Regions from separate parts of the Shewanella sp. DW31 genome, predicted to be linked through region 2. Evidence: riboswitches for the same ligand, from Rfam matches in the RefSeq annotation. Region 2 holds a riboswitch; the other holds the start of a gene.
What was found. Region 2 has a riboswitch for lysine ahead of GWI56_RS19505 (Na+/H+ antiporter NhaC family protein). Riboswitches for the same ligand answer to the same signal wherever they lie in the genome.
Positions count from the first base shown of each region.

Region 1 (15,354 bases), on a different contig from region 2:
ACTTTACTTGCGAAAACCAGCTCACCCATTGCCAAGCAGCATTTTAGCGGCTGGCACTGTGACGCGTTTGCAAAGGCATTAACTAAGACGAATCGCAAACACGTCATACTCGCGGGTATTGAAACCCATGTGTGTGTTTACCAAACCTGTTGTGACCTTATCGAACAGCAATATTCGGTGCATCTCGTCGCAGATGGCGTCTCGTCACGCAGTGCCGATAATAAAAAACTGGGTATTCAGATGATGACGGCCAGAGGCGCCTTATTAACTAACGTGGAATCGCTATTATTTGAATTACAACATCAAGCCCAAGGCGAGCGCTTTAGGGCATTATTAAAACTGATCAAATAGCGACTTAGCCCGTGGTATTTCTTCAGCCAGCATGACCAACGCCTGACATTACTCGATATTTTTTTCCATAAAAAAGCCCCCGCTGAGTCAGCGAGGGCTTTTATTTACATGAGGGGTTAGCTCATATTGAAAACTCAACCGCGATTGATTAAAACCTACTTATAAGTGGCTTCGCGTTTTTTCGCTTCTTCATCCCACTTAGGTAACATGTCTTTCTTGAATGCTTCTTTCTCTGCATTCATCTTATCCATATCCATACCTAAGGCTGCTTGTGCCTTAGCTTTGGTAGAGATATCAGGAATAGCGATTGGATCTGTGATGCCTTTTTTCGCTAATAACTGTGCTAACTTAACTCGGGCATCGGCCGCTTTATTCACTGAAGTACCTAAAACACGTAGGGCTTCTTCAGGAGCATGAGCAGCAACACCATGGGAAGCAATCGCTAAGTCCCAGCGCCATTGAGCATGACGGATATCGGTCAAGATAGGCTTCATTTCAGCTTCAGTTGCACCCAATTCCCACGCTTTAGCAGCTTCGAAGTGCGCTTTCACTAATTGCTCTTCCGCTTTCAGTTTCATTTCTTTAACTTTAGCTTTACGTTCATTAGTGACGCCAACTAAGAATTCTTTCGTTTGGCTATGGCAAGTTGCACAGGTTTCTTCGAAACGGTCAAATGGATTACCCACTTTATGATCGGTAAATTTCTTACCTTCAGGGCTAGTCACTTTTGGCATATGGCAGTCAACACAACTGACATTATTTTTACCATGAATACCCAGTTTCCACGTTTCATACTCTGGATGTTGCGCTTTTAACATAGGTGTTTTAGACAGCGCATGAGTCCAATCGGAGAACTCGATACCGTCGTAGTAAACTTCCATCTGGTCAACAGTTATGCCCATATCCCAAGGGAATTTGACGAAACCTTTTTTGTCTTCTTTTTTCTCAAAATAGTATTCAACGTGGCACTGACCGCACACCATAGATTGCTTGTCTTTCTTCGAAGCTTTATCAAATGGCGTACCGATAGCATCCATTGCACGGTCTACATAAGGACGAGAGATCCGCAGTTTTGGTGAGCCTTTTTCATGACAATCACCACAGCCAATGGTGTTAGTGACTTCAGGGCCACCCTTAGCCCATTTACCTTTGAAGTAGCCATCTTCACCTTGCTCTTCAATTAAGCGAGGTACATCAGGGCTCTTACAGCTCCAACATGCCATAGGCAATGGACCATCTTCCGCATTTTTCGGCGCACCAGTACGTAGGGTATTACGCACGTCGGTCACGGCATACATATGGCCGCGAGGAGCGTTGTAATCTTTTGCGAATGCATAGCCAGCCCACAGGATCACCATATTAGGATCCTGCCCAATCGCATCGACAAGTTCTTCACTCTTTGCGGTATCATGCCAGCTATTATATTGATTCTTAAATTTATCTTTATAAACTTCGTTGCGAGGCTCTGTTTTATCACTCGCCATTGCGCCCGCTGCCATGAAGCTGGCGGCAACCAGTGCACTCAGTGCAAAGGACTTACCTGTCATCTTCTTCATCATCTCATCTCCGTGTTGCATTATTGTTGTAAATCACGACATCTCCATGGTCAAACTTAGTGATTTAACCCTGCTAAAAATATACCTCTTAGGGGGTATCTAGGTTGAAGTTTGCGCTAGATCAAAATGTAAAGGTGTTGTTGTTCACATTTCTATACTTTTGTTAATGTATTACATTATTTTCTAATGTAAAAACCACTGCAAAGTGCCATAACAGCGGCCATCAAAATGAACAGCGGATTAATGAAACGAGGTAGTCTAACCTCAAAAATCTTAGGATTAATGTTAGTACTTATTCTGCTCTCTAGTAGTTTATCGACTTTTGCTATCATCAATTTGTCCTACAGCTTAGGCGACGCCAAGGCGATTAATGCCTCAGGGTCGCTGAGGATGCAAAGCTATCGGTTAATGTTTTACGCCAACTCAGGCAGTGATGCTGCGCAGGATAAAATTACCGAATTCGAAAATACGCTCTATTCCGGCACGTTAAAGCCCTCGGAAAGTTGGTTTAGTCCACCAGAAATTGCCGCTCAATATCAGCTTGTCATCGATAAATGGCTGGTGATGAAACACTACATAGAACAAGAAAACTCCCGCGATTATGTCGCCTCACTGAAGGACTTTGTTGATACCATTGATTTACTGGTGCTTGAGATGGAGCACTACGCCGCCTTTAAACTCAGGCTCCTTGCCGCCAGCCAAATATTAGGCTTAGGCGTCATGCTCATTATCGCTTTTGTGGCCGTGCGTTTTACAAAGAAGAAAGTGGTGATCCCACTGCAAAAACTGATGGAGTCGGCGAATACCATTTCTAAAGGTAATTTTGAAATTGAAATGCCCGAGACCGAATACATTGAACTTACAGCGCTGACCCATGCCCTACAAAAAACGGCGAAGGAACTCGCGACGCTTTATGGCAACTTAGAATCGCAGGTAGCAGAAAAAACCCTAGCGCTGACAAGGGCCAACAACGAGCTGGCATTCTTATATGATAACCTACTGACATTAAACGCGAATAAACTCGATTACAAAGCGCTTAAAGCGGCGCTGAATCAGTTAAAAGGCTATGAATCACTCGACTACCTAAGACTCATTATCCAATATCCAGAGCAAGAGTTAGAAGTGATTGAGGCCGATGGCGGTTGGCCAGATATGACTCAAGAGAGCACCCGTTTCCCACTGCAATTTGAGCAGGCTAATTTAGGCTATTTAGAGTTAATTGCCGACCAAACACCCAATATCGCCTTGTTTAACAATTTCGCAATTATGCTGACCCGCTCAATCGTGATCCACAATGCCACAGAGCAAAGACAGCAACTGGCGCTAATGGAGGAACGTGGTGTAATTGCCCGGGAGCTGCATGACTCTTTGGGTCAAGTGCTATCTTTCCTGAAAATCCAAATTAGCTTATTACGCAAAAACTTAGATTGCAGTTGCCGCAGCCCGATCGTTGAGGCGCAGTTAACCGAAATCAACGAAGGAGTGAGCACTGCCTACGTGCAACTCAGGGAGTTACTATCCACCTTTAGGCTCACAATTAAAGAACCCGATCTAAAAAGTGCTTTAGAGGCTATGCTTGAGCAACTCAGGACAAAGACGAATATAAAGATAACCTTAGACTATAAACTTGCGCCACAATGGCTAGAGGCAAAGCAGCACATCCACATACTGCAGATCACGCGAGAAGCGACGTTAAATGCCATCAAACACGCCGAGGCCAGCCTCATTAACATCCATTGCTATAAGGATGACGAGGGTATGGTCAATATTGATGTTTGTGATAACGGCATAGGTATTGGACATTTAAAAGAACGAGATCAACATTTTGGCATAGGTATAATGCATGAACGAGCCAGTAAGCTTTCAGGTAAAGTCGTGTTCAGCGACAATGATTTAAAGAGATTTAAACCTGCTATGGCAACCACGACTGAGCAAGGATGCAATGCACAAGACGACGCACTCAAACCTAACAGCCCACTAAACCTTGTGCAGCACAGCAAAGGGTCAAGTGGCACTAGAGTGACGCTTATTTTCCCATCTCAACAGGAGCCTTCAAATGGGTAAACCTTATTCCGTACTGGTAGTCGATGACCATCCCCTCTTGCGCAAAGGCATCTGCCAGCTCATCGCTTCAGATCCTGACTTCAGCCTATTTGGCGAAGCCGGTAGTGGTTTAGACGCATTAACCGCAGTGGTCACCGATGAACCCGACATCATATTGCTCGATCTGAATATGAAAGGCATGACAGGCCTAGATACCCTCAACGCCATGCGCCAAGAAGGTGTTACCTCACGCATAGTAATTCTCACCGTTTCAGATGCAAAACAGGATGTTATCCGTTTACTTCGCGCTGGAGCAGACGGCTATTTGCTTAAAGATACTGAGCCAGATTTGCTGCTCGAAAAACTCAAAAATGCCATGCTTGGCCACAGGGTGATCAGCGATGAAGTCGAAGAATACCTTTACGAACTTAAAGATGCGACCGATGAACAAGAATGGATTTCGAGCCTAACCCCAAGGGAGCTGCAAATTCTACAGCAACTGGCGGAAGGCTTAAGTAATCGCATGATTTCAGAGCATTTACACATTAGTGAAGGCACAGTTAAAGTGCACGTGAAAAACCTACTGCGTAAAGCCAATGCTAAATCGAGAACCGAAATGGCGGTGCGCTACCTTAATAATTAAAGATACGAAAATGAGCTTGGTATCACGCAAACAATAAAGGCAATCCCATGATTGCCTTTATGTTTTTATCAAATAGAGATTAAATAAATGATTACAGACCTTTCTCGATAAATGTCTGCCAACTCAGTAACGCCTGCTCAAAATCCTCAAGGCCACAATAAGCTTCTGACTCAGCATCATAGAGTGACATAGCTTCTTCCAATTCATATTCTTGTTCAAAGCCTAAGGTATTGGCAAAGACTCGCGCCTGTTCACGCTCTAACTCTAAGGTAAAATCATTACCAACAAGACGCCATGAACCTCGTTTATCGGCTTGAATTTCTTTTATCACACCCAACACTTGCTGAATTTTAGCTAACTCAGTCCCTAATTCTTCCGTAAACCATTGCCCAAGCACTTCATGATCCATGCTAAAGCTAGCCAAAAAAGTGCCAGTTAAACTGTTACGCCGAAATTCGTATTCCATTTTATTGTCTCTTTGATCTAAGTCTACTAATGCTAATTTTAACCTATCCTTGGCTAAGTTGCTTGCATCACTCAGCACATCAAATTTATGTCAATTTACGTTTGTCTCATGTCGTTAAGCATAAGTACTGACTTCATTTTCATGACAAAATCAGTTAGTTTGTTTGGATGATTTTGAAAGTTAAATGGAATGCGATATGCACGAAGGGTTTATCTACAGTTTAGTGCTCAGCGGCGCCCAAGCGGGTTCCACCTTGAGCCTAGAACAGATCGAAAAATGGGATCCTCAGGATGGCCTCCTCTGGTTACACCTTCGCTATCGTAATAAAAAGGCACGCCACTGGATACTCAATAGCGGTCTGCCTAAGGTCGAAAGTGATGCCCTACTCGCCCAAGACACTCGTCCCCGTGCTGTGATTACAGGTGAAGGCATATTACTCGCATTACGCGGCGTTAACCTCAACCCCAATTCTGCTCCAGAAGACATGGTGGCCGTGCGTATCTATGCCGATAAACAGCGGATCATTTCCACCTGCGATCGCGAGTTACAGTCGGTCAAAGATGTCGCCGAGCTGATCCTTGAGGGCAATGGGCCTACAACTACGGGGGACTTTATCGTCGCAATCTGCGAGCGACTGACCAATCGTAAAGTCGAGTTTATTGATAAATTGGAAGAACAGCTCTCTGATTTAGAAGAACTAGTCGTCTCAGGCAATGTGAAAGATTTACGTACCGATATCGCCGAACTGCGCCGTCAAACTGTAGCCATTCGCCGCTATTTAGCCCCACAGCGCGAAGCATTCTCGAAAATGATTTCCGAGCAATTCAGCCTATTTAAAGATACTGAGCGACTCAAGCTGAGGGAAACAAACGATAAACTTATCCGCACCATTGAAGATCTCGATGCCCTGCGCGATAGGGCTAATGTAACTCAAGAAGAATTACTCAGTCAGCAATCGGAGCAACTCAACAAACGCTTATATTTCTTATCCTTAGTGTCAGCAATCTTCTTACCGTTGGGCTTTTTAACAGGCTTACTTGGGGTCAATATTGGCGGGATACCGGGCGCGGACAACACTTGGGCCTTCGCCACCTTCTGCGGCATATTAATCTCACTCGTCGCCCTGCAAATGGCGCTGTTTTATCGATTTAAGTGGTTATAGCCACCTTAAAACAACAAAGCCAATCGATTAGGATTGGCGTTGTTTTCTCTCAGTCCCTTAAGCTAATTGTTATGAGCTAATGCTTACGAGCTAATTTTTATGATTTAGGCTGGAATGTCGGCAACTCAAACACATTGGTCATCACTTTATAAAGCTCAGTCCCTTGGTGCACTGACGCCGAAGCAAAGTGCAAAATCGGCACGCAGTCCTGTGGTAAACTGACCGTCTTTAGCTCATCCGCCGTACCGTATAAATCCATACGCAGTAAATTCACTAAGGGCTGCCCCGCAGCTAATGGCTCACCCACAGGTGCAAGGTATTCCACTAAACCAGAACTTGGCGCGTGATATTTTTTATAGTCTTTTAGATAACAACCAAAGCGCTGCATTTTAGCGGGTGCAACGGTTTCAGCGATCACGCCTCGGTGGCTTAAATATGCCAAAATCCCTTGTGCATCAACCAGTGCATCCTCAAGACAGACGCGCTCTTGGCTCGCCAATTCCAAGGTTAACGCTGACACTGCAACCCCTAAATCGCGCCCTTGTGATTTTGCAAAATCACTCAATTGCCACCAAGGACAAAACGCAGCCTCATCCATGGCGCCACCAAAGGCATTGGGGATAATGAGCGTATAAGGGATCGACAAAAACTGCGCAGCAGCTAAGTCATATTCAGGACAATACAAGTGCTTACAAGACTTAGGACCTGTGTGCAGATCGAGCACTATATCCGCGCCATGGGCCATAATCTGCAGGTTAACCGCAAGTCTATGACCCGTGGTGATGCCCCATTCATGACGCAATTTTTGCTGACAGGCTTCAACCAAAGTACTGCGATAGGCTTGGAGCAGCTCGCTATCACTCAGCTTGGCATGTTCGCCATACCAAGTCGGCAAATCGATTGCATGATTCAAATACTCACGATTCCAATTCGCGCCCGTAATAGGATCAAATCGGCCAAGGGTAAACTCACCACTTTTTTGGTTGATCCCGAGTGGATTCGCCAATGGCACTAAGGTGATTTCGCCGCGGATATCACAGTGTTCAAGCTGCTTCATCAACTGATAAATCACCGCATTACCTTGTACTTCAGCACCGTGGACATTGGCCTGAATATACACTTTGGGGCCAGTTGCCTTATCGTCACTCGGCTTGAAATGGTAGATAGGCAAAGTGAGTGCTTGCCCTGCGGCAAGCTCCCCGATTTGCAGAGACGATGTTGTCGGCAACATACTAAACGCCTTCGAACAGATTTTGATGCAGCGATTTAACCACTTGCGCCGCTTCCGATTCTGCCACTAACACGCACAGATTATGTGGGCTGGCACCTTGGCAAATCATCCGAACATTGTGTGGTTCTAACACTTCAAACACACGACGACAAATACCCGGCGTCGTCGCGATGCGATTACCGATAATCGCCACTAAGGCCAGTCCATCTTCAACTCGCACACGACAATGCTGTGATAATTCTTGCAGCAATGCCTCACTCAACAGACCTTGACCACTCGAATCTGAACCAGTTTTATCGAGGGTTAGAGACACATTCACTTCTGATGTGGTAATCAAATCCACACTGATCTTATGTCGCGCTAATGTCGCAAAGGTTTCCGCTAAAAAGCCCTGCGCATGCAGCATTTGCAAGCTGTGAAGATTTAACAGGGTTTGATCGCGGCGCAAAGCCACAGCGCGGAATACGGGCGCATCTTCCACTTGATGACGGATCCAAGTCCCGCCCTTTTCAGGCTCTTTACTTGAACCCACAAACACTTGAATTTGCTGACGAACGGCAGGAAGAATAGTCGCTGGATGCAATACCTTGGCACCAAAGGTCGCCATCTCGGCAGCCTCATTGAAACTGATCTCGGCAATCGGAAAGGCATTGGGCGCAAGACGTGGATCGGTTGTATAAATCCCCGCAACATCGGTCCAAATCTCTACTGCTGAGGCGCGTAACGCTTCAGCTAACAGTGCAGCAGAATAGTCACTACCACCACGACCTAACGTTGTTGTTTGTCCCGCTTCATCGGCACCGATAAAGCCTTGCGTGACAATCACTTGTTCCGCTAATAGTGGCTGTAGATAATCACGAGCTAGAGTCGCAATCTGCTCGACCTGAGGTTCGGCTCGGCCAAAGTGGCTGTCAGTACGTAACACTCGGCGCACATCGAAGGCACTTGAGTTGACACCTTTCTCACGGATCACCGCCGAAAACAACGCCGAAGAACATTGCTCACCGAGGGACAACAACTCATCCATAGTCGCTTTGCTGCGTTGTGATGCAAGCGCTTCACTCAATACTGACATGCGACTCAATAATTTATCTAATGCGGCGGCCACATCGTTAGGACGACCGAGCTTATCTAAAATCGCATATTGAATTTGGGCAATTTGTTTTAATCGCTGTAATCGGCCATCGTCGTTGATCGATTCTTGGGTCAATTCTACTAGTAGATTTGTCACGCCGCTCGAAGCGCTGACCACGACTAAACGGCAATGAGGATTAGCTAACACTATGTCGGCACAGCGATTCATAGCGTTATAGTCGGCGACTGAGGTGCCACCAAATTTTGCGACAACGAGGGACATTAGCGCACCTCCGTGAAACACGTAGGGCAACAAATAAATGCAGATTGAATAAGATATTGATTAACTAACATGATCACACTCCGAACTGACTTCGTTCGAAGAGCCTGGTGCTCAATGATAACGCACCCCAAAAGAAGGGAAACAGCAATCGTCACCAGAAGCTCTCCACCAATTACAGGTGACAATCGTCAGGATTCAGCCTGAGCGACCGACATAAACATGCAGCAACCATATCTATGCCTCGGCGTTAATCTCCCTCATCAGTCATCGCTGGAGTTTGTGCTCCTCTGACCGACTACCTAGTTAACGCTCCTCTTCTGTTCCTTTCCTAGGAAAGGGACGAAAAAAGTAGCAATAAACCCCTAATGAAGTCAATGCTAATTTCATAACAAATGAACAATTTAAATAAAATCTTTTGAAAACAACTAAATGTTCAAATCGGGTAGCTCGTATACCAGCTGCACATAATCTCTAAATTTGCCTAAACACACTTCATCATGTCCATCCAAGATGCAAGGCACTAAGCTCACATCCCCTTGTTCGACAACATAAATCGCATATTGATTAAATTTCTTACCCAATTGCAATGCCATCGTTCTATCGATAAACACGGCCCAACTTTTTTCCATGTGGGATAAATCCGGTGCTGCGCCCACTAAAGCACGATAAGGGCTACCGAGTAATTCAATTTCACGGAGAAGTTGGCGATCGAGTAAACGGTTTTGGCTAGGAGAGAGAAGCTTTGAAGCGGGATTATGAGCGGTAATAACAGCAAAGGAAAAATCACAGGATAATGCTTGAGTCAGCAAAAACAACGGCGCTTGGTAACATTGCCACAAATTTTGAGTCGTATTGTCCATTGGTAGTCTAGTCGAAAAATGAACCCAAGCTAGTGTAGCAGAGTGATTGTAAAATCCAAAGAGGCGTGAACTGGCTCACAGGAATAAGAAATACATTAGTTATACTAATCAATAGCTAAAGTAAATATCATGGTAAAAACCCCTGCTCACCTAAAATTTGTTAACATTTCATTTGTTAACAAATGACTAAAACGAGTACAATGTACGTACTGGTGAGTTGAAACAGATTGAGCAAGATGCTTATCGTTCAATACAGTTTGTTACATATATCGCTTAAAGTAACGTGAACTGACCGGGCATCTGTTTAAAATCTGTTCTACATTTGATTTGTCTTTTAAACATTTAAAAAAAACAATAGTTAAGGAACTTATTCTAACTATTGCTTATCGAAGTTGGTACTGATTACGTTTTCTCGTATTACACTTAAACGTGCACTTAATCTACATCCAGATATAGATGTCACCGTAAAGATTTTCCTTTTGAGCACAAAGCAGTTCAAGGAAGTATCAACGCTTTTATGAATATAAGAGCCCGAAGTAAGTTGCTCTTATTGGTTAGTATAAACTGATTAAAATTTAGGTAAATAATATGCAAAATCCGCACATTCTGATCGTTGAAGATGAAGCCGTTACCCGTAACACGCTGAGAAGTATTTTCGAGGCAGAAGGGTATGTGGTAACTGAGGCCAATGATGGCGCAGAAATGCATAAGGCTATGCAGGAAAACAAAATTAACTTGGTCGTTATGGACATTAACTTGCCAGGTAAGAATGGTCTATTGTTGGCACGTGAACTACGTGAAATCAACAACATCGGTCTTATCTTCCTGACAGGTCGTGACAACGAAGTCGACAAAATTCTTGGACTTGAAATTGGCGCGGACGATTATATTACCAAGCCGTTCAACCCACGTGAATTAACGATTCGTGCTCGTAACCTTCTGACTCGTGTCAACAGCGCTGGCGCTGAAGTCGAAGAAAAGAGCTCAGTAGAATACTACCGCTTCAATGATTGGAGCTTAGAGATCAACAGCCGTTCATTAGTGAGCCCACAGGGTGAATCTTACAAACTGCCACGTAGCGAGTTCCGCGCTATGCTGCACTTTGTTGAAAATCCAGGCAAAATTTTGACTCGTGCCGATCTACTGATGAAAATGACTGGCCGTGAACTTAAGCCACACGATCGTACTGTAGACGTGACTATCCGTCGTATCCGTAAGCATTTCGAAAGCTTGCCAGATACGCCAGAAATCATCGCGACTATTCACGGTGAAGGCTATCGTTTTTGCGGTAACTTAGAAGGCTAATCGCCCGCTAAGCGACATCCGCATTAATTGGTTTGATAAGAATCGATTCACAAAAAACCAGATCCTAGGATCTGGTTTTTTTTATGCCTGCTATTTGGCGTTTTTCAACTGCCTATCGAGGAAATCGGCCAGTGAGCGATATAAGTGATTACGCACTTTCTCGCCACGCATCGAATGTTTAGATCCAGGATAATCGATCATCTGGAACAGTTTGCCCTCATCCTGCAACGCCTTATAAACCCGAGTGCTGTTTTCAAACAAGACGTTATCATCGGCCATGCCGTGATACATCAACAAACCCGCTTGATAGTTTTTCACATAAGGGAACACACTGCTGGCTTCATAACCTTTTTCATTCCCCTCAGGATGGGCTAAGTAACGCTCAGTATAATGGGTGTCATACAAGCGCCAGTCGGTTACAGGTGCGCCCGAAATCGCGGCTTTAAAGTAATCTGGCGCCTTAAATAGACTCATCAAGGCCATGTAACCACCGTAGCTGTGGCCGTAAATTGCTACATTATCGGCATCGACAAATGGCAGACTCCGTAAATAGTCCACTCCCACTTTTTGATCCTTGACTTCAGCTTCACCCAAATGACGGTAAATCACTTGCTCAAACTTTGTGCCCCTGTGGGCGCTGCCGCGGTTATCCAACTGGAACACCACATAGCCTTGTTGAACCAGATACTGGGTAAAGTAGTCCTGCTCGCTCCAGCTGTTAGTCACTAACTGTGCGTGCGGCCCACCGTAAACCCGCACTACGACAGGGTATTTCTTGCTCGCATCGAAGGGAACAGGTTTGAATAAACGGGTTTGTAACACTTGGCCATCTTCGGCTTTTAGTTTACCAAATTCAGGGATTTGCCACAGACCCGCATAGTCATATAAAGGATGGCCTTGCTTGACTTCATTTTGCTCAACCCAAGCCAGTTGCTGGCCCTTGTCACCGTGTAAACTGATCTGCGGTGGCTGAGATAAGCTATTGAAATAATCCAGATACACACTTTGATTGTCGGCAAACACAGGATCGTGCATGCCCGCTTGCTTGCTTACCCGCTCAACCTTGCCACCCGCTAAAGGCACGCGATAAAGTTGTTTCTCGATTGGCGTATCTTTGCGGCCAGTGAAATATACCCAACCAGCGGTTTCATCTATGTATTCCAACGCATCGACAGCCCACTCGCCCTGAGTCAATTGGGTTTTAAGTTTGCCTTTTAAGTCAAAAAGATACAGATGATTAAAGCCGTCACGCTCAGATGCCCAAATAAAAGCCGATTGTTGTTTTAAAAAGTGCAGATCGTTATTGAGGTTCACCCAAGCGTTACTGCGTTCTTTCACTAAGGTTTTTGGCTTAGTCAGTGAATCTAACGCCACCAGTTGCAAATCTAGCTTATGTTGATCGCGGCTCTGCCACTGGAACGATAAATGTTTGCTATCGGGCAACCAATCGACCCGCGGCAGGTAAATATCTTTGCTCTTGTCTGCACTATTCTCTTCGCTATGATCTTCGCGCAGCTTCACCCAATTGATAGCCTTATCTTTTAACGTGACCACACCGAGGGCAATGTCGACATTGTTTTTGCCGGCATAGGGATAGCGCTGCTCAGTAAGTTTAATACCGTCAGCATAGATTTCGTTACGGGTTACTTGCTCGACACCGGACTCATCAATACGGGTAAAGGCGATAGCCGATTCATCCGGCGCCCACCAATAACCTGTCATGCGATCCATTTCCTCCTGAGCGACAAACTCGGCCATGGCATTTTTAATCGCCCCGCCGCCATCGGTTGTCATAGCTTGGAGTTTTTTGGTCGCCAGATCTAACACATACAGATTTTGATCCCGCACGAAAGACACAAAATGTCCCTTGGGCGATAAGCGCGCATCTGTGGCAAACCCTTCGCCAATGGGAAGTTGGCTGACACTGTTATCCACTAATGAGAAATAATACAGATTACCAGCAGCCGGAATTAATAGCGCTTGGCTATCATCGGCCCAGAAGTACTCCATAATGCCTTCACCATAAATACGTTGGCGTTCGCGGCGGGCCTTTTCTTCATCGGATAATTCATTGCTTGCCAACTTCTCGGCATTGAGCAATAGGCTAGATTTGCCCGTCTTTACATCCATCTGCCAGAGATCATAAAAATTTTGATTGTCTTTACGGCCCGCAAGATAAGTGACACGCTGACCATCGGGTGACAATTTCAAACCTCGAGGACTAGTGCCAGCTAATGCGGGCGAGGCATTCATTCGCTCAATCGTCAGTGGCAGTTTGCCGCCTTCCATTGCATAAGCTGGGGTAATTGAAAACATAGCTGTCGAAATCATGGCCATTTGGCTCGCTATCAGTAGGGGAACGGCGCGCACCTTAAGTGAGCACGCAGGGAACCAAGTTAACCTATTTTTAATCATTATTATTCCTTGGAAACATAATCGCCTAAGATGTCAGCGATTAAAAACAAGCCGACATTGTGCCAGAGGCCGCCTATAAATAGAAATAGCATGCAATATGCCGATACAAATTAGGCCCTTGCGCCAAGCCCAATCCAAATAATCCCTAAAAGCCTTAATATTCGCTAAAAGCATCAGCAACATCGCTGAAATTGTCGACTAACTGAGTTATCATTCGCGGCAAATAACGAAATTGACCTCATTGTTGAACCTCTAAAGGACATAACATGCAGACTCTGGCCCAGCACCTGACCTCACAGGCAGTGAACGACTCCCTCTCCCACCTAATTTTAACCTTAGCCGACACCTCAAAAGCCATTAGCCATGCCGTTCGCCACGGTGCGCTTGCAGGCGTGTTAGGCGCGACTGAGCAAGAAAACGTCCAAGGTGAAACCCAGAAAAAACTGGATATCATCACCAACGACATGCTCAAAGATGCATTAAAAGCTGACGGTACAGTGCGCGGTTTAGCGTCGGAAGAAGAAGATCATGTGGTTGAAGTCAGCCAAAATGGTCAATATCTGGTGTGTTTCGATCCGCTCGATGGCTCATCTAATATCGATATCAACTCGTTAGTCGGCACCATTTTCTCCGTCCTGCCAGCCCCTGCTGGCGAGCTGACTGAAACTAGCTTTTTACAATCTGGCCGAGCGCAATTAGCTGCAGGTTATGTACTTTATGGTCCATCGACCATGCTGGCATTAACCACAGGCCAAGGTGTGCAACTCTTTACTTTACACCCCGAAACCAATGAGTTTTTACTGACTAACGCCGCCATGAGTATTAGCGCAGACACCGCCGAATTTGCCATTAACATGTCGAACCAACGTTTTTGGGAAGCGTCAATGCAAACCTATATTGCCGATTTACTGCTCGGTAAAATTGGCCCACGCGAAAAATCATTCAACATGCGCTGGATTGCGGCCATGGTCGGTGATGTGCACCGCGTGCTATCCCGTGGCGGTATTTTCACTTACCCAACCGACAATAAAGATCCTAAAAAACCGTACAAACTGCGCTTGATGTACGAAGCCAATCCAATGGCTTTCTTAGTCGAACAAGCTGGCGGTAAGGCTTCTACCGGTTATGAAACCATTTTGGATATTCAACCAACACAAATTCACCAACGTGTTGCCGTGATTTTAGGTAGCAGCAACGAAGTTGACGCTTGCCTGAGCTATCATGGTATTGATTACAGTGAAGAACCAAATATAGAGTAAGCCGAATCGCTTAGCTGCTGATTTATAATATAAAAGCCACTGATTATAGTGGCTTTTTTGTTGTCGCTGAATGCGACATTTTGAGTTGTGATTGCGAAATCAGGGATCTGTAAAGTTTTAGCGATTGGTTTCACATTTGGAGTTTATGCGGCCTAACGGCCGAGGTGAATCAAAGTCGTGGGTCTTCAACCCACACCCGACCAAGGAGGACTGCTCGTCCTATCCTCCTTGGATGCTCCATGACGTCCCCAACGGAGTTGAAAGCCCCTTGTGCTCATTACCAAATTTGCTATCGCTTCCGAAGGATGCGTCCCTGCACCTGCGAAAGCTAGCTCGGCATCCATGCCGAGACTCACGCAATTTGTCTATTCGCCCTGCGGCAACTCCGAGGGGATAGTGAACTTCTGTAGCCTCGGTGTTGGCAGTGAATCCTAAGAGAGTTAAGCCTGCCCAATCTTTATATTTCTTTTACTCAAGAACTAATTTTAACAACAACAGGAAGTTTAGAAGTAAGTTAAACGATTTACTGAGTTCTGACTAATTGATGTACTTGTGTCTGTAAATCATAAAACTCATCTTCAGCCATAATTGAAGTCAAAATAACCTTATAATTGTCATTACCTAGAGGCTCTAATACTAAATTAACCCACTTTTTATTTATATAAGTGTCGACAGTTGCCTCGCCCCAGTTAGTGGCATTAATTAT
Region 1 covers NZ_JADWMP020000001.1:323,778-339,131, forward strand. The annotation lists gene GWI56_RS01370 (hydrolase) at 1-351, shown strand, start outside; gene nrfA (ammonia-forming nitrite reductase cytochrome c552 subunit) at 507-1,910, opposite strand; gene narQ (nitrate/nitrite two-component system sensor histidine kinase NarQ) at 2,136-3,971, shown strand; gene GWI56_RS01385 (response regulator) at 3,964-4,593, shown strand; gene GWI56_RS01390 (YacL family protein) at 4,685-5,059, opposite strand; gene GWI56_RS01395 (zinc transporter ZntB) at 5,256-6,221, shown strand; gene GWI56_RS01400 (succinylglutamate desuccinylase/aspartoacylase family protein) at 6,319-7,452, opposite strand; gene lysC (lysine-sensitive aspartokinase 3) at 7,454-8,809, opposite strand; lysine riboswitch at 8,960-9,134, opposite strand; gene GWI56_RS01410 (DUF3293 domain-containing protein) at 9,235-9,669, opposite strand; gene arcA (two-component system response regulator ArcA) at 10,258-10,974, shown strand; gene GWI56_RS01420 (S9 family peptidase) at 11,065-13,389, opposite strand; gene GWI56_RS01425 (class 1 fructose-bisphosphatase) at 13,656-14,648, shown strand; gene GWI56_RS01430 (hypothetical protein) at 15,172-15,354, opposite strand, start outside.
Region 1: another riboswitch for lysine. It lies ahead of lysC (lysine-sensitive aspartokinase 3); the one in region 2 lies ahead of GWI56_RS19505 (Na+/H+ antiporter NhaC family protein).

Region 2 (15,354 bases):
AGCAAATAAAAGCCTGCTCACTCATCCTATATCTTCACCTTCACGAATGGCGATATGTAACGAATCATTACGCGACTTTCAATATCGAAATCATCCTGTTAGGGTGAGTGCTTAGATTGACTCATAATAACAGACACATTTTTAGCGCTCTGTTTAACTCTCTTATTGCCCAAAGGAGCGGTATCTATGGACTGGCTTATTATTGCACTCGCTGGCTTTTTAGGCGGCATGCTCAATGCGGTTGCCGGTGGTGGCAGTTTTATTACCCTTTTAGCGTTAGTGTTTGTCGGGGTTCCACCGATTGCGGCAAATGCCACGGGGACAGCCGCGCTGCTGCCCGGTTATATCGCCAGCGCATGGCGTTTTAGAAAGGATATCGAATATCCGGCGAGTCTTAGCCTTAAGAATCTGATCTTAATTGCTTTAATTGGCGGGAGTATTGGCGCGGGTATTTTGCTGACCACCAGCGAGCAAGTCTTCGCAAAGCTGATCCCTTGGCTGATTCTACTGGCCACCGCGGCCTTTATTGTTGGCCCTTGGTTACTCAAACGAAGAATCGCTGAGCAAGGCGAAAACACCTCTACGCCAATGTTAAGTCCGATAACGGCACTGATAATGCTGTCGGCTGTGTGTATCTATGGCGGTTATTTTAATGGTGGCTTAGGCATCATACTACTCGCAAGTTTTGGCCTGATGGGGCAAACCAATCTACATGGGATGAACGGACTTAAAAATCTGATTTCAGCCCTGCTCACCGCCATCGCCGTTGTGGTTTATGCCGCGGGCAATGTTATCGATGGGCAATATCTGTTGCTGCTTGCCGTTATGGCGATTGTCGGTGGTTATGTGGGGGCGGCGCTGGCCTACCGTATTTCACAGCCCTTGCTACGCGGCTTTATTGTGATCGTCGGTTTAGCAATGGCCTTAGGCTTTTTCATGCGCTAGTTTTCATACGTTAGGCTTTTGATTTGTGAAGCTTAAACTCATAAAAGCTGGACAGGCGAGTTTTCGATACAAGGTCTCACCGATAAATTGCCCTTATGTGACTGACTTGTTACTCTGATCCATCCTATAGGAGAACACTGTGATTAAGGATAGCGATGAAACTGATGACCTTGAAGCTAAGCACCTTAAATCTTGCCCTGTGTCTTATTGCATGCTCACCGGCTATTTACACCGAAACCGCTAGTGCAGCGACCATTAGCGTCAAAACGGAAACGGGTAATATTCAGGTAAAAACCATAGCCCAAGGGTTAGAGAATGTCTGGGGTATGGCATTCTTACCCGACGGCAGTATGCTAGTGACTGAACGTGCTGGCAGAATGCGCATTGTCAGCACCGCAGGCAAAGTGGGTGAACCCTTAACGGGTTTACCGCCTATGTATGCCAAAGGTCAAGGTGGTTTACTTGATGTCGTGCTTGCGCCAGATTTTGCTAGCAGCAAAAAAATCTATTTCAGTTATGCCGAACCCGCTGAAGGTGATGCAAGCGAGCTCAATAGCACAGCGGTCAGTTTTGCCACGCTCAATGGCAACAAGCTTGAAAATCTCACCCGCGTTTTTAGTCAGCAACCCAAAATAAACAGTGGCCACCATTTTGGTTCTCGCTTGGTGTGGGCGCCTGACGGCACACTGTTTATCACACTCGGCGACCGCTACAGCGAAAAAGATAGCGCCCAAACATTAGACAATCATTTAGGCAAAGTGGTCCGGGTTAATGCAGATGGTTCTGTGCCTCAAGATAACCCCTTCGTTAATACGGCGGGTGCTTTGACCGAGATCTGGTCTATCGGTCATCGCAATATGCAAGGCGCGGCCATTAATCCCACCAGCAAAGTATTATGGACTGGCGAGCATGGACCGCAGGGCGGCGATGAACTCAATATTGATGAGGCGGGCAAAAACTATGGCTGGCCAGTGATTACCTATGGTGAGAATTATGGTGGCGGCAAAATCGGCGAAGGCACCCATAAGGCGGGAATGGAGCAACCCGTCTACAAATGGGTTCCCTCGATTGCCACGGCGGGCTTTATGTTTTACACAGGTGATAAATTTCCACAGTGGCAAAACAATCTGTTACTCGCCAGCCTAAAGGAAAAAACACTGGTGCGTTTAGTACTTGATGGCGACAAGATTATTAAAGAAGAGCGGCTACTGAAAACTGAATTAGGGCAAAGATTGCGCTCAGTCGTGCAAGGGCCAGATGGACTGATTTATCTCGTAACCGATGAAGCTAAATCAAAAATTTACCAGTTATCGCCGCAGTAATCTTAATCGCTGCACTTTTATCACAGTGCTTTAACTAAACCATGTTAACCACAGCAATAAACTCAATCGATAGAGAATTTAAGCCTTAAAACGACAAAGAGTGTTCATCAGGAACACTCTTTGTCGTTGGCGTGGCACTTATTAATTCATGCCTTTATTCGTTCACCACACACATGCCCTGCTCGGTTTGTACATAGGGAGCTAAAATAGGCATCATGCCCTTCATCACCTGTAATGGCAGCGCCGAAGTAAAACTAAAATCATCGGATTTACTGCCTGGCACGAAGGCGGTCAAAGTACCGAAGTATTTGTCACCTAAATAAAACACGAATGTCGCGGTACGGTTCATCGCCGTAGTCGCCACTTTTTTACCTTGCTGCATCTGAGTCACAATACGGTTATCACCGGTGCCGGTTTTCCCGCCTATGGCTAACATGCCACCTTTTTCATCGGTAAAAATGCCCTTTAAACGACGTGCGGTGCCGTTTTGCACTACGTTCGCCAGCGCTGCTTTTAAGGCTTGTGCTACTTCATGGCGCATTACCCGCTCACCTTGGGTGTTCTGATTCTGTAATCTCACTTCATAGGGCGTATCTGCGGCGAAATGCAGTTGATTGATACGCACTGTGGGCAAACGATAGCCGTCGTTTTGAATAATGCCCATCAGCTCGGCTAAGGCTGCGGGTCGGTCACCCGAGCTACCCAGTGCTGAGCCTAAGGATGGCACCATAGAATCAAAGGGATAACCTAAACGCGCCCAACGTTGATGTATGTCAAGGAAGGCTTCAACTTCAAGCATCACTTGCACTCGTACGTCACGGGCGTTTTTATGCCTTGTCCTAAACAACCAACGGTAAACCTCTTGACGTTGTGCTTCACTCGCCTGCTTAACATCGTTCAAGTTGGCATCAGGATTATGATTAAGGTAATCCAGCACCCACAATTCCAAGGGATGCACCCGTGCGATATAGCCTTGATCTGGCAAATTATATTTATCCGGACCGTACTTGTTATATAAGCTCTTAATACGACCATCGGTATAGCTCACCTGCGGCAATCTTTGCTTCAAGAAAGCCTTAAATGACGCCATAGATTCATCGGGCAGTAAATAGCGATACGCCGCCGTCAACTGCTGCTCCGACTGGGACAAACCGTCAAAAAACATGTCGAAACGCTCATTCGCAGCCACTTTTTTGTACTTACGATAAAACTTAGTAACGAAGGTATTACCTTCTCTATCAGCAAATACTCGCAGATATTCGTCACGGCGCGGATCTTTATCATTACGCAGCAACTGGGCCATATTGCCCTCGTTTTGCATACTACTGCTGTAATTCACGATATCGCGCATGAGGCGCACAAACGGCAAGTTAACCGAATCCTGCAGAGCTTGGTAAAGTGTTGGCGTTTTTAAATCTTCTGTTTTTTTAAAGTTATTAAACACATGCAACCCGCCACCGGTAAAAAATTGTTCACTGGTTGAGGCCGAATATTCTCGCTGTAACGCCGCATCTAACATGCGGTCTAAACGTCTGTCGGGATTCAAAATCAAGTAATCAATCGCCCAACGGGTTAAATGATCCCTAGGTTCGATAATGATGGATTCCAATTCAATCCCATGTTTCTTGGAATACTTGTCGTGGATCTCGGCAATGATTTCTAAGTAGGTCGCCATCACCCGCAATTTAGCGGTTGAGCCCAATTCCAACTTACTGCCCTCGTTAATATCAAAAGGCTGATCGGTGCTATCCGTCTGCACTCTAACTCGGTTGGCGGTCTCAGTGCGCTCATAAAGCGTAAAGCTATACAGCACGTTTTGCAGTTGGCTTGGGTCGAGTAACCGTTCGCCAAGCAGACCCACTTTCTCCGCGGTAGGCACTTGCGCCAAACTGCGTAAGTAGTGACTGACTTTCTGCTGTAAGTCACTGTGTAAGCTACTGTTGACCGTCAAATCGAGCCTGTCTAAATCATACAGCCCCACATTTAACATGCCTGCGGTGCGAATGCGAACTGTGTTCACGCCCTTATCTGCGCCAGATTGGGTATTACGCTGCGGCTTGGCGACCTTAAACTGCAATTTCTGCGCGAGAGCAGCATCACGTAGACCACGATCAATCAAATAATACTGGCCGAGTAAACGGATATGGCTATCGACTAAGTTTTCAAGATCTTCATGACCTTGTAATAGATAGTAGGACGGACGACGTTGGGCGATCATCAAGGCAACTACTTGCCGGAATACTTGTCCGCGCTTGGTGGCATTACCTTTGATCTGCGGCGATGCTAACAGCTTATTTGCAGTATCGAAATCGGTACCAAACCACGCCCACAATCCATCACCAATACCATGAACTTCACCATGATTTGGCGCCGAAGATAATGGCACGGTATTCAGATAATCTTGAACGATGCGCTTACGAGCAGGTTCAGTGTTTTCACCTTGTTGGTACACGCGCACACTGGCCGAGCCAATTTGCAGTAACTTATCCTTAATGCTCAAGGTTAAACCTTGGGAAGAATGGCGGAATTTCTCAATCTGAGTCGCGAGTGTACTGCCACCCGCGGTAGAGACATTCATACCAACCATTTCAGCAATTTGACTCATACCTGCCACCACAAAGCGTGGCCAGTCGATCACAGGATTGAGTTTCTCTTCCGTCGTCCATAACTCGCGGTTTTCAATAAACAGTAAAGTATTAACGATTTCATTGGGGATCTTATCGTCGTCCTGATAAACCCGTTTAGGATAGGCAAATTCGTATAAATCAGTATTGCGGCAATCGAGCAGCGTCAATCCAGATTGGGCCTTTTCATGGTAAGGCGGAAAAAATCCAAGTTGAGCGTATTCCTGCAACGCTGGCGAAAACGCCACTTGTTGCGTTACCTGAAAATTCCGTTGCAATAACCTATCAATATACTGAGGTAACTTACTGTAGCCATGGCGCTCATCAAAAGGACCATAACTAGGATAAATAACCGCTTGGCTCGGTGAGCTTTCTAATTCATAGGTGAGCGTCTTAGCATATTGATTGATGAATTTTGCTTGGTAAAACGAAGTTTTAACCTCAAGTCCAATCAGCAATGCAGCGCAGCAAATCAGAATGAAAAATAAGAACCAGACCCTGCCCTTTGATCTGGCTTTACGCGGCGGCTTAACCTTAGCTTTAGGCTCAGGTTGTGGTGGACGAGGACGATAATTTTCGAACTTCATCTCTGATGTGGAATTAGGCAAAACAGCTCCAAAAAAACACTAAAATATTCATCTTTCATGCAACTCAGCAAATCCGTTGCCACTCAGTAAAGCAAGATATCAAACTCATCTAGCCATTATCCGGCTCTATTAATTAGTCTTAGTACCCATTATGTTCCACACTTTATCAAACCTAACTTCACTGTAAAGAAGGGTGCCTGTGACCCACAACCGCCACTAATCAATACTAATGTTAAGCTGATAGTACATTTTGCCAAATATTAATTTGTTGATATCAAGGTATTTTCAGCGATTAAGACAACAGACAGTATGACTTAAAAACAAAACGAGCTAATTTAAATCGCATAAAAAGAATGAGTCGCTCAATAATCACACGCTATTAACGAAGCCTCATCCCACATATTCATGCGCATCCCAGATAAATTCACGAAAATGTTTGCGACAGACAGACTCGTAACTTTCATTACCGCCAATCGCCACTTGCTCACCCTCGCGCATCACCTTGCCTTCACCATCAAGACGCACCACCATGTTAGCCTTACGCCCACAATGACAAATAGTCTTCAACTCAACTAATTTATCGGCCCAAGCTAATAAATAATGACTGCCGCTAAAAAGTTCGCCTTGAAAGTCCGTTCTTAGGCCATAGCAGAGTACAGGAATATCAATATTATCGACCACATGCGTCAGCTGCTTAACCTGTTCTTTACTCAAAAACTGACACTCATCCACCAGCACACAACTTAATGGCGTAGCTTGATGCACATCGCTAATCATTTGAGTTAAATCATCTTGGCTACTAAATACCTGTGCTTCGGTTTCAATGCCAATACGTGAGGCCACTTTACCTTTGCCATATCTGTCGTCTATGGAGGCTGTCATGACCAAAGTATTCATACCGCGTTCACGGTAGTTATAGGATGACTGTAATAGGGAAGTGGATTTACCCGCGTTCATTGCCGAATAATAAAAATACAATTGAGCCAAGACTTATACCCTTTAAAAACGTTAGCGCTTACGCGTCTGCTACCAGAGCCAAATTGAGCGCTAGTCTAACATTGCGCTTCACATCAGAACACTAGCAGCCGCTAAGCTTTTATCATGAAATTCTGCAATGACACCAACTTATCAATCATTTTAATCCCCAATCGCCTCCTGAAATATTTCTAGTCCACTTCATTTAATACTCTTCCCTGCAAAAAACATAAAAAACGCCCCGATGCCGTTCAATTGTTAATGAAAGCTTAACTGAAACTTAAATGTTGTTTCATAAGGAAAAATTAGTAAAAGTTAAATTTAAAAAGTGCGATCTACCTCCAAAGTAATAGGTATAAATGGGCTTGCGCTCAAAAAATAAACATAGCGTTAACAGTAATATTTCATTCGAGACAAAACGTGCTCAATTAAAAAAAGAAAAGTATTCGATAGCTTGCAAATTGAGACCAACGGTCAAAGCACTAATCTACCCTGCAAACTTTAGTGCTCCACTCCGTCCTTTATTCGCATATTGGATCAAATGGAGATTATGATGAGAATTTTCACCTCTAGAAAACTGGCATATTTAGTTGCCTTAGCACTAACTGGCGCCCTTGTTGGCTGCGGCGATGATGGTAAAGATGGTGTAGATGGAGCACCAGGAACGCCCGGTATCCCTGGAACACCCGGTGAACCTGGAACACCCGGTGAGCCTGGAACACCGCCCCCTGTCACCAGTTCTACTATGACTAACGTCAAAGTGATCAACTATAGCTTTGGCGAAGGCAGTATCACTTACGAATTTGAAATTACAGATGAAAACAATAACCTAATCAACGGACTGTTAAATGCTCAAGCCAAAGTGGCGGCACTAACAGATAAAGGCTTCATCACTAACCGCACCGAAGCTGATAAAAATGGTGTTGCAGATAACGTCCATATTGGCGGTGAAGCAACTCAAGCAACCGTCGGCGCTGAATTGACCGCTTTAGCTGATGGTCATTACCAATTTAAAGTACCAATGAAAGGGGTTAATCCAAGCACTGAAGGTATCGTTTGGTTACGTGTCGGTGGTAATAATGGTATTGCGACCTCTAAACCTCTGGTCGTTAACAAACCTGAAGGCACCCATTCAACCACAACTGATAGTTGTTACTCTTGCCATATCGACTACTCAACAAGCCCTCGTCGTCATGCAAGCTATGTCGCTACTGGCATGGACAGTGAAGTCACCTTCGTGGAAGGCTGTTTAGTGTGTCACGGTTCAGTTAGCCGCGCAGTTGTCAATGCTGAAGGTTTCTCTACGGGTGGCTATGCGACAAACACCCTATCTAAAATTGGTCATATCAATCACCAAGATTTTACTAAAGACTTTTCAGTACAAAACTGTACATCTTGTCACGTTGAAGCACCTAAAAACATCAACGTAGCCGGACCCGGTTGTATTGATTGCCATGACAGTGGTGGCGTACCAGGGGCTATTATCCCAAGTAATGGTGCGGATCTGCGCATTATGCACGAAAGCAAAGCGGGTATAACCGAACGCCAAACGATTCGCGCTAAGTATAAATTGAGTCTATCAACACCTGTTAAAGTAGATGATATTTCTACCAAGACAGACCACTATGCGCCGACAGGTGCTGCGGCAGCAGTAACCGCCCCAGGCTGGTGTACAACGCTGACAGTGAAAGACACCGATGGTAACGTCTTTAGCATTAAAGACAACTTTAACTATTCTAGCCCGCTAGTATATGACGCTAAGAAACCCGTAGTTTATGCGGGTGCTTATTTACATTCCTATGAAAATGGCAGCTTAGTGGGTCGCCCAGGTAACCGTACTAACTACTACTATGGTTACAACACTGACGGCACTAAAAATATCTGTCATTTACTGACGGATATCAGCGCAGTGAATGCTAACTATGTTTATTCTGCCCGCGTGACATTCAGTACCGCTGGTTGGATGGAATATGATGGCAATCAACGTTACCAAAGTAATGGTAGCCTAAGAGCGACAGGTTATGATGGTTCTATGGGTATATCCTTTACGGCTTACTCAGATGTCGTTAACCCTGTCACCACTCAAAAGGTCTCTGGCTTCGAACGTCGTGAGATAGCGAGTACTAACAGCTGTACTACTTGTCACAACGATGCCACTGCGTTCCACAAAAATGGTGCCTTCGATGAAGGTGGTAATGCTTGTATCGCCTGCCATGACAACGGCATGGCACGTACATCAGCAGCCTTAGGCGCTGGTTTTGGTCCTATGGTACACAGCTGGCACTGGGGTAATGGCGCTAAAGTCGGTGAAGTTAAAGCTGATGGAACTCAAGCGCAAACCGCAAACGGTGCAGGCGCAATTGAAGCCTCAACTAGCTGTGTTGCCTGTCACGAAAAAGCGATTGATTTAGGCAAAGTGCCCAATCAATACATTCTTGAACCAGGTAACAAAATGACCAGTCCTGTCACCGCTAACTGTTATGCCTGCCACACTAGCGATTCTGCTAAGGCGCATATGGCAAGCAACGGTGGTGAAATCAGCGTACCAAGTGTGGCTGATTGGTTTAAACAACCGACCTCTGAATCTTGTGCAGTATGTCATGACACAGGTAGAAGTTCTGGTATTGATAAATACCACAAGTTTACTCGCTAATTAATCATCTCATCATCGCGTGATTAAGAAGTAAGTAAAAAGCGGTACCTATTTTCCCTGCAAGGAAATAGCCAAAGGAGTCTCGCTAATGCGAGGCTCCTTTTTTACTTAGACATTCCCGATAACAAGCCATTTTCAGCCCTATTTAAGTTACTAACGTTACAGTCCTAAAAAAACAACAATTCAAAGGAAGTCACTCAATTATGCGTAAAAGTTTTATTGCCATCGCCATCGGCGCCACTCTCACCGCCGGATTCATGGCAGGTTGCAGCAGCACAGAAACTAAAGCACCTAACGTTATCTCGGTACAAACCCAAAACCCGCTGTTCCAAGCCAGTAACCTGCAATATCAAGCCCCTGATTTTAGCCTCATTAAGAATGAGCACTTCGCGCCAGCCCTAGAGCAAGGCATGGCAGAGCAGTACCAAGAAATTCTCGCAATAGCCAATAATCCGGCAGCAGCAACCTTCGATAATACGATAGTGGCTATGGAGAAAAGCGGCGCCCTACTCAACCGTGCATCAAGCGTGTTTTATAATTTAGCAGGGTCGAATAGCAATCCAGAACTGCGTAAAATCCAAGGCGAAATGGCGCCCAAAATGGCGGCCCACTCAGATAATATCAACTTAAACCCAGCGCTATTTGCCCGTATCGAAGCCATCTATAACGACCGCACTAACTTAGGGTTAACCCCAGAAGCGGTACGTTTGGTTGAGGTATATCACCAACGCTTTATCATGGCTGGGGCTAAACTTACCGATGAACAAAAAGTTAAAATCCGCGCGTTAAATGAAGAACAATCAACACTAACGAATGAGTTTTCTCAGCGTTTATTACGCTTAACCAAAGAAATCGCCGTTGTGGTGGATTCAAAAAGTGAACTTGCAGGATTAACCGACGGTGAAATCACTTCAGCCGCGAACGATGCCAAAGCGGCCGGTCACGATGGCAAGTATCTGATTAACATCACCAACACCACTCGCCAACCTGTGTTGGCATCACTGGAAAACCGTGAGCTACGCCAGCGTATTTGGGAAGCCTCAGCGAACCGTGGCTTAACTGGTGAAAACGAAACTGCGTCACTCGTATCTCGTTTAGCGAAACTCAGAGCCGAGCGCGCAACACTATTAGGCTATGAAAACTGGGCAAGTTATCGATTAGCACCGCAAATGGCCAAAACCCCCGAAGCGGTTTACAGCATGTTTGGTTCAATGGTGCCTGCGGTAGTTGCTAACACAGAGAAAGAAGCGGCCGACATTCAAGCGATGATCACTAAAACCGGTGGGAAATTTGAACTGGCACCGTGGGACTGGGAGTTTTACGCAGAAAAAGTTCGCCAAGAAAAATACGCCCTCGATGCCAATAGCATTCGCCCATACTTCGAGTTTAACCGTGTGCTCGAAGACGGCGTATTCTACACACTCAAAGAACTCTATGGCGTCACCTTAAAACCACGCCCAGATTTACCGGTTTACCATCCCGATGTGAAAGCCTACGAAATGTTTGATGCCGATGGCTCAAGCATGGCCATTTTCTACGCCGACTATTTTGCCCGTGAAGGTAAACGTGGTGGCGCTTGGATGAGTTCGTTCGTCGGTCAATCCTTCCTCGAAGGCACTAAACCTGTGGTCGTCAACGTGATGAACATAAAGAAAGCGCCCGAAGGTCAACCCACATTCGTCAGCTATAACGAAGTCACTACTATGTTCCATGAAATGGGTCACGGCACCCACGGCATGTTCTCTAAAGTGACTTATCCAAGTCTGGCGGGCACCTCGGTTTCACGCGACTTTGTTGAATTTCCATCGACGTTTGAAGAAGATTGGGCCGCCCATCCAAAAGTGTTAGCGAACTACGCGAAACACTACGAAACGGGCAAACCCATTCCCGATGAACTGCTGCAAAAACTACTGAAATCAGGCAGTTTCAACCAAGGCTTTGACACACTGGAATACATGGCCGCTGCATTAGTAGACATGGAATGGCATTCATTAAGCCCAGATACCCCGCTGCAAGATGTACCAACCTTTGAAGCCAATGCCCTGAAAAAGCACGGCTTAAACATCAGTGCCGTACCTCCGCGTTATAAGTCGACCTATTTTGCCCACGCCTTCCCCGGCGGTTACTCGGCAAGTTATTACGCTTATATGTGGAGTGAGATTTTAGCGGCGGATGCGTTTGCCTATGTACAAACCCAAGGCGGGCTCAATCGTGAAATCGGCATGAAGTACCGCAAAACGATCCGTGAAGTGGGTAATAGCATAGCGCCAATGGACGCCTACAAAAACTTCCGCGGACAAGAGCCTACCACAGAAGGCTTACTTAAACGCCGCGGTCTAGATCAAGCACGCTAAGCTAAGAGTTGATATCCTTAATGCGATAGGCTAGAGATAAAGACAAACTCAGCCTTAACCAAAAAATCAGCCAGCATAATGCTGGCTGATTTATTTGTCGTGAACGTTTGCAGTGAAAGGTTTCAATTAACGTCTAGCTAATTGCGCCTTTAGATTTGATTTTAAGTACGATAATACTGATCACAAATGCCACACTACAAGCCACTAAACCCGCGACAACAGACTCGGTAAATCCAAGTGCCACATAACCCACTAAGCTAATAAACGCCGCAATGAGTGCATAAGGTAGCTGAGTCACCACATGGTCGATGTGGTGGCAACTGGCGCCCGTTGACGACAAGATAGTCGTGTCGGAAATTGGCGAGCAGTGATCGCCAAATACAGCCCCCGCCAGCACAGAGGCAAGCATAGGCAACATCATGCCAGTGTGGCTTCCCATCGCCATATCAGCAGCAATCGGCAACATGATCCCGAACGTACCCCAGCTAGTACCAGTTGAGAACGCGGTAATACCTGCTAGCACAAACATTAAGGCGGGTAAAAACGCGAACGGAATATTTCCTGTTGCTAAACTCGCCATAAACTTACCGGTTTCGAGTTGACCAATCACACCTGCGATTGTCCAAGCAAATAACAGGATGTAAATCGCCGGCAGCATAGAGCGAGCGCCCTGCACTATACCTTTGACTATCATCAATTTCTCAACGCCTTGCACTAAATTCAATATCAGCGAAACCGCTAGACCAATTAATGCACCAAAGAAAAGTGATGAACTGACATCGGTTTTCTCAAAAGCAGAAATAATATTAAATTCAATCCCTTCCGCCGCGAGTACTTGAGCGCCACTGTTAATCATGAAATAGAGGGTTGCAAATACCAACACGGTAATCGGCAGGAACAGACCTAAAATCTTACCGGTTTCGGCTTCAGGTAAATCCGCGTTCGCCCCAGGCGGTAATCCTTTAGACTCATCGTATAAATTACCACGTTGGGCATTGAGCTCATGCTCACGCATTGGCCCAACATCTAGTCCCATAAAGACAACAAAAAGTAATAATAACAAGGAGAAGATTGCGTAAAAGTTCATCGGGATCATTTGAATAAAAATACTCAAATGACCCGTATCAGCAAAACCATGGGCAGTTAATATCCCGCCAATGAGTGCGATAATATAAGCGCCCCAGCTCGAAACTGGAGATATAACGCACACAGGCGCCGCAGTAGAATCTAATAAATAAGCTAACTTAGCGCGGGAAACATAATAACGATCGGTAACAGGTCGAGCGACCGAACCAACAACTAAACTATTGAAATAATCATCAATAAAAACTACGCAACCTAAAAACATGGTCAATAGTTTAGCGTCACGTTTATTACGTATATGTAAACGAGCCCAATCGGCAAAAGCACGCGCGCTGCCACTTACGGTAATTAACGCTGTGATCATTCCCAGTACAATTAAGAAACCGAGAATATATAAGTTCCACGAATTTAGACCTTTATCAGTCCAAAAAAGCCCTTTAACGCCATTAAATACAAACTCACCCGTTGCTAAAGGTGAAAATTGATTGAGCAATAAAGCACCAATTAAAATACCTAACCCCAAAGAAAGCAGTACACGGCGAGTCAAGATCGCCAACACGATAGCCACCGCAGGCGGCAACAAGGAAAGTGCCGAATCGGCATAATTCATAACAGTCATTGATTATTATCTTCGTTAAATACGAATGGAGGGCGACTGAACTGGTGGGAAAAGGCAATAGATACCCAAGGTCACCTGTCCTATCAGTAGCGCTCCATAGTAACTATTCCCAATATCCATATCGGAAAATACTATGGCAGTGCTGCACCTATTAGGTACAACCCCAGCAGTTGATCGTGATAAATCGAACCACTTCGGCACCAAATCCTTTCGCAATCGATCAACGGAATCACCCTACTGATCACTACTAATATTTGGCGCGCCTCTACTTCTAAGAACGCCCTTGCACGGGCGTGAGGCACATAAAAACATAAGCGGCTTAGCAGATGCTACCGCAAAGCCACTTAATGTGACCTAGATCACAGATAAAATCAACTGAGACTTGTAATCAGCTCAGGAACCGCCTCAAACAGATCTGCAACGAGTCCATAATCGGCAACTTGAAAAATCGGCGCTTCAGGATCTTTGTTGATTGCAACGATGACTTTAGCGTCTTTCATGCCGGCTAAATGTTGAATCGCGCCAGAAATACCGACGGCAATATACAAGTTTGGCGCAACGATTTTACCGGTTTGACCCACTTGTAAATCGTTAGGCACAAAACCTGCGTCAACTGCAGCGCGTGATGCGCCAACGGCTGCACCGAGCTTGTCAGCAAGTTGCTCTAACATACCGAAGTTTTCACCACTGCCCATGCCTCGGCCGCCAGATACGATAATGCCAGCATTGCCTAACTCTGGACGGGCAGAAACTGTCAGCGATTGAGAAACAAACTGAGTTCTCGCTTCAAACACTTTATCGAGTGTCGTCACAGCCGCACTGTTACCTTCTGGCGCAGCGTCAAACGCACTGGCGCGCACTGTCATCACTTTAATGGCATCATGGCTTTGCACTGTCGCTAAGGCGTTACCCGCATACACAGGGCGCACAAAGGTATCGGCATTGACAACAGTAATGACTTCTGAGATTTGCGCGACATCTAATAATGCCGCAACGCGCGGAAGCGTGTCCTTACCTAAACTTGAAGCCGAGGCCAGAATGTGACCATAGTTTGGCGCTAAGTCCACCAGCAATTTGGCAAAATTTTCTGCTAAATGCGCTTCATACACGCTGGCATCGGCAACGAGTACTTGGCTAACGCCTTGTAGTGCCTGTGCCGCTTGGACAACCGCGCCACATTGGTGACCCGCAACTAAGACATGTACTTCATCGCCTATGGCACGGGCGGCGGTAACAATTTTTGCCGTATCGAGTTTCAGTGCAGCATTATCATGTTCAGCTAATACTAAAATGGCCATTTAGATCACCTTCGCTTCATTTTTTAACTTTTCAACTAGCTCAGCTACTGACGCTACCATGATGCCCGCTTTACGTTCAGCTGGCGGAGTGACCTTCACAATCGTTTGGTGACTCTTTAACGTCACGCCTAAGTCTGCCACAGTAAATACTTCTAATGGCTTACGCTTGGCTTTCATTATGTTAGGCAATGAAGCGTAACGGGGTTCGTTCAAACGTAGATCGGCGGTCACGACAGCAGGTAAAGGCAGTTTGAGAGTTTGCATGCCGCCGTCAATTTCACGGGTGACTTGTAATGTATTCGCTTCTAATTTGATTTCTGAAGCAAAGGTCGCCTGTGGCATATCCATTAACGCGGCAAACATTTGGCCAGTTTGGTTATTATCACCATCGATGGATTGCTTACCAAAAATCACCAGCTCTGCTTGTTCTTTGTCTTGTACCGCTTTGAGCAATTTGGCGATAGACACTGGCACGAGCTCTTCTTCAGTATCGATATGAATTGCACGATCTGCGCCTAATGCAAGCGCGGTACGCAGTTGTTCTTGCACGGCTTTATTACCAATACTGACAACAACCACTTCAGTAGCGCTACCCGCTTCTTTTAAACGAACCGCTTCTTCTACTGCGATTTCACAAAAAGGGTTCAACGCCATTTTTAGGTTTGCAGTGTCAACACTTGTATTGTCAGCTTTGACCCTGACCTTCACATTGGCATCAACAACGCGCTTAACGGGCACCAATACTTTCATAGGGTTTCCTTCCTACACTTTCATGTACATGGACAAAACATTGGTTAATACCAATGCAGGATAGAGCAACTTTACGTCCTGTTAACGTTAACGTCAACCAAAGTCAAACGCCTGTTTGTATTTTTTAATCCGCTGCAACGGCCA
Region 2 covers NZ_JADWMP020000029.1:40,556-55,909, forward strand. The annotation lists gene GWI56_RS19475 (sulfite exporter TauE/SafE family protein) at 187-945, shown strand; gene GWI56_RS19480 (PQQ-dependent sugar dehydrogenase) at 1,101-2,267, shown strand; gene GWI56_RS19485 (transglycosylase domain-containing protein) at 2,422-5,499, opposite strand; gene GWI56_RS19490 (thymidine kinase) at 5,869-6,465, opposite strand; gene GWI56_RS19495 (cytochrome c3 family protein) at 7,007-9,106, shown strand; gene GWI56_RS19500 (M3 family metallopeptidase) at 9,310-11,460, shown strand; gene GWI56_RS19505 (Na+/H+ antiporter NhaC family protein) at 11,594-13,162, opposite strand; lysine riboswitch at 13,242-13,438, opposite strand; gene GWI56_RS19510 (FAD-binding protein) at 13,534-14,460, opposite strand; gene GWI56_RS19515 (electron transfer flavoprotein subunit beta/FixA family protein) at 14,461-15,210, opposite strand.